DNA from 2 places in the Paenibacillus sp. ClWae2A genome. Region 2 is predicted to be linked to the other one. Evidence: predicted binding sites of a transcription regulator. Region 2 holds the regulator's gene; the other holds the start of a gene.
What was found. Region 2 encodes CtsR, which represses protease genes until heat stress. Its sites were predicted from a motif close to ATGGTCAATAAAGGTCAAACA; they were not measured.
Positions count from the first base shown of each region.

Region 1: clpP (ATP-dependent Clp endopeptidase proteolytic subunit ClpP) is a predicted target of CtsR. The motif match lies at 1,175-1,195, and genes of this name have one in related genera.

Region 1 covers NZ_JAULSQ010000012.1:144,959-150,219, forward strand. The annotation lists gene QVE09_RS25645 (sugar-binding transcriptional regulator) at 1-607, opposite strand, end outside; tRNA gene QVE09_RS25650 (tRNA-Arg) at 1,034-1,108, shown strand; gene clpP (ATP-dependent Clp endopeptidase proteolytic subunit ClpP) at 1,284-1,880, shown strand; gene QVE09_RS25660 (stalk domain-containing protein) at 2,050-3,147, opposite strand; gene QVE09_RS25665 (SIMPL domain-containing protein) at 3,535-4,287, opposite strand; gene QVE09_RS25670 (HPr family phosphocarrier protein) at 4,444-4,713, opposite strand; gene whiA (DNA-binding protein WhiA) at 4,968-5,261, opposite strand, start outside.
Region 2 covers NZ_JAULSQ010000022.1:57,799-63,059, forward strand. The annotation lists gene QVE09_RS30575 (ATP-dependent Clp protease ATP-binding subunit) at 1-1,465, opposite strand, end outside; gene mcsB (protein-arginine kinase McsB) at 1,650-2,720, opposite strand; gene mcsA (protein-arginine kinase activator protein McsA) at 2,749-3,273, opposite strand; gene QVE09_RS30590 (CtsR family transcriptional regulator) at 3,305-3,766, opposite strand; gene QVE09_RS30595 (GNAT family N-acetyltransferase) at 4,228-5,261, opposite strand, start outside.

The DNA of each region.
Region 1 (5,261 bases), on a different contig from region 2:
GTTTGTACTGAGCTCCTACCCGTTTTGCCATTGTGGATGCAATCGTATTTGCTTGAATTTCAAGGCTTTCTCCAAGTCCACCCCGTGCTGGTACGAACCAGACACCTTTGAGCGATGTTGGCGGAGTCAGTTGCTCTGCGACTTCGGCCGTTGTTGATCCGCCAGTAACGGCGACAACGTCGTTGTCACTCATGATATTGCCGAGAGCCTTCGCTCCGGCTCTGCCCAGTTCCCTTTTGGCAAATGGAGAAACGTCCGAATCACCAGGAACCACAACTACCTTTTGCAGACCGTAGGCTTGCTTGATGCGCTCTTCCAGCTCGGATAATCCGAACAACTCTTTGGCTACGGGCTCTAACTGCTGCAGCAAATCATACCCTGCCTCGCTGATCTTCATTCCTGCACTGTCAATTTCAATAAGTCCCTGAGCCTTTAACAGATCGGTCTCAGCCCTCAGAACCCGCTCGGTCATCTGCATGGAATTAGCTAACGTCCTCCGTCCGATCACATCCGATAACATGATCTGTTGCAGAATCGTATACCTCTTTTTCAAGATATCCATGAGATCAGGCAGAAGCTGCTTTTGTACTTCTAAAATCGTTCGCATGCTTTCCACTCCCGCAAGTTCTCGTTCTAAGCTCTCTTTCGTGGCCCTAAAACGTCCCGGGTTAACTTTTTAAGTCCCACGTCTATTCTACCTAAAACTGACGTGACATGCAAGTGTTTCAACGTGTTATTTCGACACGCATTCAGCGTTTGTACGCGCCTATTTTCACAATCCTAGACTTCCATGATCAAGGACTAGCTCACGCATACTATATATAGAAGAAACAAATGAATTCCATCTACATATCGCTCAGAATCACATTTCATACGGCATGTCCAAAACCTCTAATAGCATTTACTTAAATGCACTCTTTATCCACTCTTCTTCATCATGATCATTTTTAGGTTAATCCAAACCAATACCACAACGAACTGCTTGCAATTAAATATTTCATGAGCTATAATCATTATTGCTGTCACATAATGTGCGCCCGTGGTCCAATGGATATGACGTAGGCCTCCGAAGCCTGAGATCCAAGTTCGATTCTTGGCGGGCGCGCCATTTTATTTAACAACTCATAACCCATTTAACCAATGAAACCGGAAAGGTTTCTTTTTTTTGCAAGTTAGTTTGACTTTCTTTGACTTTTTGTTTGGAATTGTTTATTATGTGGGTAATACGGTAACAGTTTAATTATAAAGACCAATAACATTTACATTCCAAGGAGGTTTTTCACGTGAGTTTTATTCCAATGGTCGTTGAACAGAGCAACCGGGGTGAGCGCGCCTATGATATCTACTCCAGATTGCTGAAGGATCGTATTATTTTCCTTGGTAGCGATGTTAATGACGTAGTGGCTAATGCCATTATGGCACAGATGTTGTTCCTGGCTGCGGAAGATCCGGAGAAAGACATTCACTTATACATCAACAGCCCAGGCGGATCAATTACAGCCGGTATGGCAATTTACGATACAATGCAATTCATCAAACCGGATGTATCTACCATCTGTGTAGGTATGGCCGCTTCCATGGGTGCATTCTTGTTGAATGCCGGTGCAAAAGGTAAACGTTTTGCGTTGCCTAACAGTGAGATCATGATTCACCAACCACTTGGTGGTGCTCAAGGTCAAGCTTCCGACATCGAAATTCGTGCTCGCCGCATCCTGAAAATGCGTGATACGTTGAACCGCATCATCTCTGAGCGTTCAGGTCAACCGCTGGAGCGGATTGAGAAAGATACAGATCGTGACTACTTCATGAGTGCTGCTGAAGCTGCCGATTACGGTATCATTGATAAAGTTATTGAAAACGTAGGTTCCCAAGGCATCTAAGTGTGACGTAGACCACGGTCTATGCGTTAACATAATCAACACCTAACGTAATCAGCAACATATAATTGTGTTGTCTATACGAGAAGAAGCCCTCATCATGATCATGATGAGGGCTTCTTTTTTTTCATTTTATAAGAAAGATAACCGAAGAGTGCATAATAATGATTCGTTATTTGGTTCCCGTTACATCACTGAAAGGTTCTGTACCTTTAGGGAGAATCTCTTTATACGTAAATGGCATTTCAGGGAATCCCTCTGCGTACGCTGTATACTCATATAGCTGGAAGAACACGACCACACCCGTTGGTGTCACATAGAAATCCTGATCTTTATTTAACCCTTTATAACCATCGAGGTATCCACCGCGGGCTTTCAGTTGCTCGCCCACTTTTTTACCCAACGTCTCACGCATGGTTTTGTTATTTTGCAGCACATCATCTAACGTAAGTTCCTTACCTGTGTCCAGTGCAAAGGTGTGGCCCGTACGGTATGTCATACCATGAGCGCCGGCATAATCCTCATATCGTTGTGTAATGAGTCCCAGCACGCCTTTTTCGTTGTACGTCACTACATAAGAGCTCTCAAATGCATATGGACGGTTGGCTGTTGCACCGCCGAATTCAGATGTCTGTTTCTTGAAGTCAGCTACATAAGCATCCACTTCGTCTTTCAGCACTTTGTTGATCGCCGCTTCAGCTTCTTTGCTGGCAAGTCCACTCACCTGTGGATATTGAACATCTACTTCAGCATTTTTCACAGTGACATTAGCTGTTGCCGCTTTAATTTTTACGCTATTTTGTTTCACCTTGCTGAGTGTCAACGTTTTGGTTTTGGCATCCCAATTCCCCTGTACACCCAGATAATCTCTCATTGCCGAGAATGGGATATATAATCTGCCGTTGATCAGCTTTGCATCCACTTGAGGGTAATAACCGTTAATGTAAACGTTTGGTTGTCCATCCATCAGGCTAATGGTCATCGCATTGTTGGCTGCTGTTACCGTATATGACTTGGTTTTCGCATCATATTTCAGGGTTCCACCTGCCACATCTTTAACTGCCGTAAGAGATACCCAAGTTGAGCCACCTTGAAGAAGTCCTTTTTGAGTTAGTGTTTTCCCACCTGATTTCAGGGTCACCTCAGCCGGGGTTGTAACTTTGGAGGATACGGAAGCCGCTTGTACCGAACTATCCTGCCATACCGAACCGCTACCTACAATAATTCCTGCTGCGAGCAAAGCACTTGTCCACTTTTTCCATGATGTCATATATAAAACTCCTCTCTGAATTCACAATTAGGGATCATTGCGTATGTAATCCTGACCTGATCGCATATCTCATACGCTCACCTCTCTATTATAATTAACCCGATTTCGGAAAGGTTTACAGCTCGAGTTACAATGTTGATGAATATCAAGCGGAAAATATAACGGGATATGACCTTTTTGTCACGAACAACTATACAAAAAAGATACCAATAACCAGCATTTCATGTTGCTTCAAAAAGGTACCCTTCTATATAACTTCATCAAAGTTTGCTTTTCCAACAAAAAAAGACTCTGTCCACAGGACAAAGTCTTTGTCATTATTTCGTTGTACCCTTCAAATGACACTTAAAAAGGTTCTTGAGTTTACAATCTTTAGTTCTATCTTGTTTATTTCATTTCATACGTGATATTCAGGATTGTGCTAACTTTAACTTGGCCTGTTTCAATCTCAGTGCCACCTGCTGTATCTTGTGCTTTGGACATCAGCGCCTCACTTGCATAGAATACAGGCACATTGGCATCACCCTGGCTCACGGAAAGAACAGCACCCAGTTGACGTTTAACTGCTTTTGCAATGGCGCCTGCTTTCACATCTGCATTGGCAACAGCTTTCTCAATCACTTGGGACTCATAACTTTCCGGATTTTCTACAGTAAAGCGCACGTTTTCAATGTTGTTGGCACCTGCCCCCGAAGCAGCATCGAGCAACTCGCCGATCTTATCCATCTCACGATATGTGACAGTCAGCGTATGATGCGCTGTATATCCTTTAATCTGTTGTCCGTCTTTTTCGCTATACGTATAGTTGGGTTGTACAGAGAACTGACTCGTTTGAATGTCGTCTGCACTGATCTTCCAAGTATTTTTCAGCAAGTTGGATACCTTTTGAACTTTCGCAGCATTCGCTTTTTGAGCAGATGCAGCTGTCTCTGCAGTACTGTTCACACCAATGGACAGATAAGCGATATCAGGCTTCACCTGAATCTCACCTTTACCCACAACATTAATCACATTCTGTTGTACTCCCTGAACCTCTGCAGCGTAAGCATAGTTACCTGGTGCAACCCATGCTGTTCCTCCAACAAGCAACGTACTTGCCACCAGCACCGCACCAAACGGTTTCATCCATTGTTTACCCATCACGATAGCCTCCTTATGTGTTAACATCTCAAACTTTAATCGATTTGATACCTTAACAGACGGGACAAATTCCATAATGTTGCACTTGACGATAGCAAATACGTCAATAACGCAAAAAAGCCCCTTTCGGGACTTCTTCATTGGATTGATCATATCTTATTGGTTTTCGAGCTCTTCCTTGCTTACCAGACTAACTAAAGCGTTTACAGCCTGTTCGGCATCCGCGCCTTCTGCACTAATCTGGATTTCCGTACCTGTGCTAATTGCAAGGCTCATGATCCCCATGATACTTTTTGCATTAACTTTTTTGTCGTCCTTCTCGACGAACACTTCAGACGAGTACTTATTCGCTTCTTGAACGAACAGTGCCGCAGGTCTGGCATGGAGACCCGTTTTCAAACGGACAACTACCGGGTGCTTTGTCATGGAAACTTACCCCCTATTATGAAATCTGGACATTAAATACACAATTATATTTATACAACATTATACCATTAACCCGTGCAGGACACTAGAAGAAAAAACTCAGGGTACTTTGACGGACATTATCTTGCCCTATTTCATCTTTTGCACAGCGCATCCAATGACCTAAGTAAGTCCCCTAGATCCTTAACGGTTGACTTTCCCGACCTTTCTGTTCAGCAGAAACAGCCGACCTTGTTACTTTACCCTACTCCGTCTTAACCATAACGTTCTGTGCGCACTTTCTCAGCCAGCTCATCAATTTTACGAAGCCGATGGTTCACTCCCGACTTGCTAACTGTACCTTTGAGGAGTTCGCCCACTTCCTTCAAATTGATATCTGGATGAGCGAGTCGAACCTCCGCTACCTCGCGAAGTTTCTCAGGCAACGATTCCAGACCAACTTCCTTTTGCAACAACCGGATATTATCGATTTGTCTTACCGCGGCTCCAATTGTTTTGTTCAGGTTGGCGGTTTCACAATTGACAATTCGGTTAACGGAGTTACGCAT
Region 2 (5,261 bases):
TCACCGGAATTCCTGTCCAGTTGGCTACCACTTGTGCGATATCCTCAGGTGTTACTTCGGAATCCGTGCGACCTTGTTTTTCTTTCCATTGGTTCTTCGTTACATCCAGCTCTTCACGGATTTTTTGTTCCGTATCACGCAGAGCGGCTGCTTTTTCGAACTCCTGACTTTGAACTGCTGCGTCTTTTTCCTTACGGATATCTTCCAGACGGCTTTCCAGTTGTTTCAGGTTTGGTGGGATCGTGTAAGAGTTCAATCTTACTTTGGAACCCGCCTCATCAATCAGGTCAATCGCTTTGTCTGGCAGGAAACGGTCTGTAATGTAACGGTCAGACAGTTTAACCGCCTGCACAATCGCTTCGTCCGTAATTTTCACGCGGTGATGCGCCTCATAACGGTCACGCAAGCCGTGCAAGATTTGAATCGCTTCTTCCGGAGAAGGCTGATCTACAGTAATCGGTTGGAAACGACGCTCAAGCGCTGCATCCTTCTCGATGTATTTACGATATTCATCCAGTGTTGTCGCACCGATACATTGCAATTCTCCACGGGCCAGAGCCGGTTTCAAAATGTTAGAAGCATCGATGGCACCTTCAGCTCCGCCTGCGCCAATCAAGGTATGCAATTCATCGATAAACAGGACAATGTTACCTGCTTGGCGAATCTCATCCATGATTTTTTTCAGACGATCTTCGAACTCACCACGATATTTGGTTCCAGCGACTACTGAACCCATATCCAGGGTCATTACACGTTTGTCGCGCAATGTTTCAGGAATCTCATTTGCAATGATTTTTTGTGCAAGGCCTTCAGCAATCGCTGTTTTACCTACACCTGGCTCACCGATCAATACCGGGTTGTTCTTGGTACGACGGCTGAGCACCTGGATGACACGTTCAATTTCTTTACTACGTCCAATGACGGGGTCAAGGTTATTCTCTCTCGCATAAGCCGTGAGGTCACGTGCCAGACTGTCCAGCGTTGGTGTGCTGACATTGGCAGGTGTTCCATTATGACTGGATACAGCTTCACTGCTGCCAAGCAATTGCAGCACTTGTTGACGTGCTTTGTTCAGGCTAATACCCAGGTTATTGAGCACACGTGCTGCAACACCCTCGCCTTCACGAATCAATCCGAGCAGGATATGCTCTGTGCCTACATAGGTGTGGCCCAATTTACGAGCTTCATCCATAGACAGTTCAATTACTTTTTTCGCACGTGGCGTATATGCAATGTTGGTAGGTTGCTCTTGGCCGCGGCCAATCAGCGTTTCTACTTCATCCTGAATTTTTTCCAATCCGAGTCCCAGGCCGATCAGTGCTTTGGCTGCGATGCCTTCGCCTTCACGAATGAGGCCGAGCAAAATATGCTCAGTACCGATGTTATTATGACCGAGACGGACAGCTTCTTCCTGCGCGAGTGCGAGCACCTTTTGGGCCCGTTCCGTAAATCTTCCAAACATCATATCTCCTGCACCTCCATGGTTTTGGATAAAACGAGGTCATGTAATGAAATAACCGTCGTATTCTTCATATCATTTTTGTTTGCAGCCGTGCTGCGAATAAAGTCATTCGGCATTTGTACATGCCTTATTATATAAAAGCCGCAATGCGGCATGAAACCATAATTCAATACAATATCAGGCTAAGCTAGGACTGCTTCGCTGCATTGATCGTATCACGAATCAACTGAGCACGGTAGATGTCACGCTCATCTGTGCGCATATCTTCCCCGAATGTTTTCTGCAAAAATCCCGGCTGTGTCATCACATTCAACTCATTCATTACCGTGATGGACAGTCCATCCAACAAGCCGAGATCCACGCCAAGGCGTACATCCGATAAGCGCTGTGCAGCTTCCTTGGAATCAACAATAGCTGCATGAGACAATATGCCGTAAGAACGCATGACACGATCCGTAATCCGAAGTCTGGAGTCCGTAATTAACCGTTCTCTGGCTGTACGTTCATGACCAATCATCTGTAACACAACACCATGCAGGTTCTCGATGACTTCCTGTTCGGTCTGTCCCAGTGTAATCTGGTTCGAAATCTGGAACAGGTTACCCATCGCCTCACTGCCCTCACCGTATATCCCCCTTACAGTTAATCCCACTTGGGAAACTGCGGTTAAAATACGGCCAATCTGCTGTGTCATCACCAGGGCAGGCAAGTGCATCATAACCGATGCTCTGACACCTGTACCTACATTGGTAGGACAGCTGGTTAAATATCCTCTGCGATCATCAAAAGCATAATCCACGTGCGCTTCAAAAGCATCATCTATTGCGGAAGCTTTCTCCCAGGCTTCTTTCACCTGGAACCCCGGATAGAGGCACTGGATACGAAGATGATCCTCTTCATTAATCATAATACTGACAGACTCATCCTCACTGAGAATAACCGCACCATTCCTGGATTCATTCGCAAGACTTGGACTGATGAGATGTTTCTCCACCAGCACCCGTTTGTCGAGTTCGTCAATATCGATCAGATCCAACGTATGAAAATCCCCAAAGGCATGAACGTCATCGTATTGAAGTACTTCGCTCAGCTTATTCAGCACCTCTTCCGATTGCTCATTGGAAGCCAGCATCGGAAACGGAACATGCTGAAGGTTGCGTGCAATCCGGACACGGCTGCTAATGACGATTTCAGAATCAGCCGCATCACTGCGCATCCAGTCGCTGAGCGCCTTCTCTGTAAAGCGCAGATTAGGCATTACGCATCCCTCCTACTCATGACAAACTTTACTCCTGAGCTATTCCTTTTTCAAGTCCTCTAATCTGGTCACGGATCTGAGCCGCCTCTTCAAATTCCTCTTGTGCGATGCTCTCCTGGAGCTCACGCTTCAGATCAGCAATTTGCCGTTTCACCTTGATGCGACCACCAGCTCGTGCAGGCACTTTGCCTACATGGGACGTATTACCATGAACCCGCTTGAACAAAGGATCCAGACGACTGTCAAAATATTTATAACATGAACTACAGCCGAAGCGTCCTACCTTACTAAATTGTGCGTACGTCATACCACATTCTTCACATTGAAGAGCTTTTGCAGGTGGTGTTCCTGCCGATCCACTTTTGCTGGCTGGATCAAAATCAAGCAAGCCGGACAACAAGTTGTGAATGGAAAACCCACCTGCTGTTCCAGGGATCATTTCCCCTTTTTCACGGGCACATGACTCACAAATATGGAATTCCGTCTTCTCTCCATTAACGATCTTCGTAAAATGAAGTGTTGCCGGACGTTTATTGCATTCTTGGCACAGCATATTGATGTACCTCCTTTGACCCCGATAGTTTTCATTTACCGAGCAAAGATATTAACATCGCCTTCAACATTCTGGCACGAATTTGATCCCGGTAAGGAAGTTTGACTAATATAACCTCTCTAGATACAGCAGATCGCATCAACCCGGCTTCACGCTTGCTCAAGAAGCGTGCTTCTTCCAGCTGATAGATCAGACCTTCGGCAGCTGTCTGCCCGATCTCTTCACCAATACTATGGTGCAAATGATTATGCAGAGCTGATTGGGCCGGTAATTCAATGCGCTGTATGCGAACATAACCACCGCCGCCACGTTTACTCTCTACCAGGTATCCCTTCTCGAGTGTAAAACGTGTGCTGATGACATAATTGATCTGGGAAGGTACACATGAGAATTGATCTGCCAGATCATTACGCTGAATTTCAACCATTCCTTCGGGACTTTCATGCAAAATACTCTTCAGATATCGTTCGATAATATCAGAGATATTACGCATCCAATCATCCTCCACTGTCTGAAACGTTAAGTCAATAAGGACCCACACGCCCCCACAGAGTACACCTTCTCTACCCATTTAACCAATCAGGGAAACAGCGAATCTTGCTTCCACAGGTGTCAACAGGAGAGCGAAGGAAGCACGAAGGTCCTTTAATATTCCCTTGATCCTCTGATGAAATGAATCCCGTATATTGGCGATCAAACATCAGATTGTAGAAAGAAAGCTACTTAAGTATTAAACCTTTAGTTGACTTTGACTTTCTTTGACTTTATATACATTATAGCATATTTTGTGGGTTTGCCAAGTGGGGTCACTATTCATTTTTTACGATTTTACACGAAATATTCCCCAGACACAAAAAAACCTCTCCAAAATTGCTGGAGAAGTCCATTTGTCTTTCAATCACGCCGTATTTCTATATAAGCTAATCAAGTTAAATGGAGCAGTGGGAATAGTCATCAAAAGAAATCGAGTAAATAGGTTTCCCGTTCAGGAATCGCTTGTTCCAAAGCCTTGATTGCTGTGTTCGGTCCATGAATTCTTCCGATTCGTGCCATTTCCGTTGGTCTGCGATATCCCATCAGCACCGCGGTAAGGGATTGAATATCCACCTTAATGGTCTGATCATCAGTAATTGGCTCCGAAGTTTTCCATATGGACGCTGTTCCATTCATCGCTACGTTTAATTGCCATACTCCTTCATTCCACGGGGCGTAAGTATCCTCTACCTGTAGAACAATCTGCACCGGTGAGTCCTGGCTCGCAAATGGATACTGGGATATAAACTGCTCTACACTAACGATACGCGCCATAAAATAAGGTACGATCTCCTGCTGAATCCGTGGGTTATCCAATTGGAAGGCAAGTGTATCACTGGCAGGCGCCTGCAACGTAACTTCCTGGATCATGGAATCATGGTTGGCAATGAAGGTCCACAGTCCTTGCCTAGCCTCTTCATTCAGATAGATGATCTCTTTAATGGTAAACTTATTTTCCTTAACCTCATATAAAAGATAACCTTGTGCTGCATCAGCTTCATTGTAATATACAGCCTTCTGGCTGGTCCCATTAACAAGAACTGAATTTTCCCACCTTGCATCATCCCGAACCAGAGTTCCGTTATAACGCTCAGCATAAGCACTGTATACTTCTTTTAATATGCTGAGGCCCGGATCCCCACGCCGAATTGTTCCAGGTGTCGCTTTTTTCATAGGCAAATGAGCTGTGGGTACTTTATAACGTTTAAATTCAACATAAGTCTCCCATCCATACTTCCGATAGAAACCAAAAGAGAATGGATGCAAGAACGATATACTTTGTTTGTTACGATTCATTTCTTCCAACGCATGCTTCAGCAGACCCGCTACCCAGCCTTTGCGTCTATACTCTGGCCAGGTGGCTACACCCGCAATACCGCCCATCTCGAACGATCTGCCATGAATATAGGTTTGAAAAGGGATAATGTGAAGTTTGGCTCCTAGCTGCCCATCCT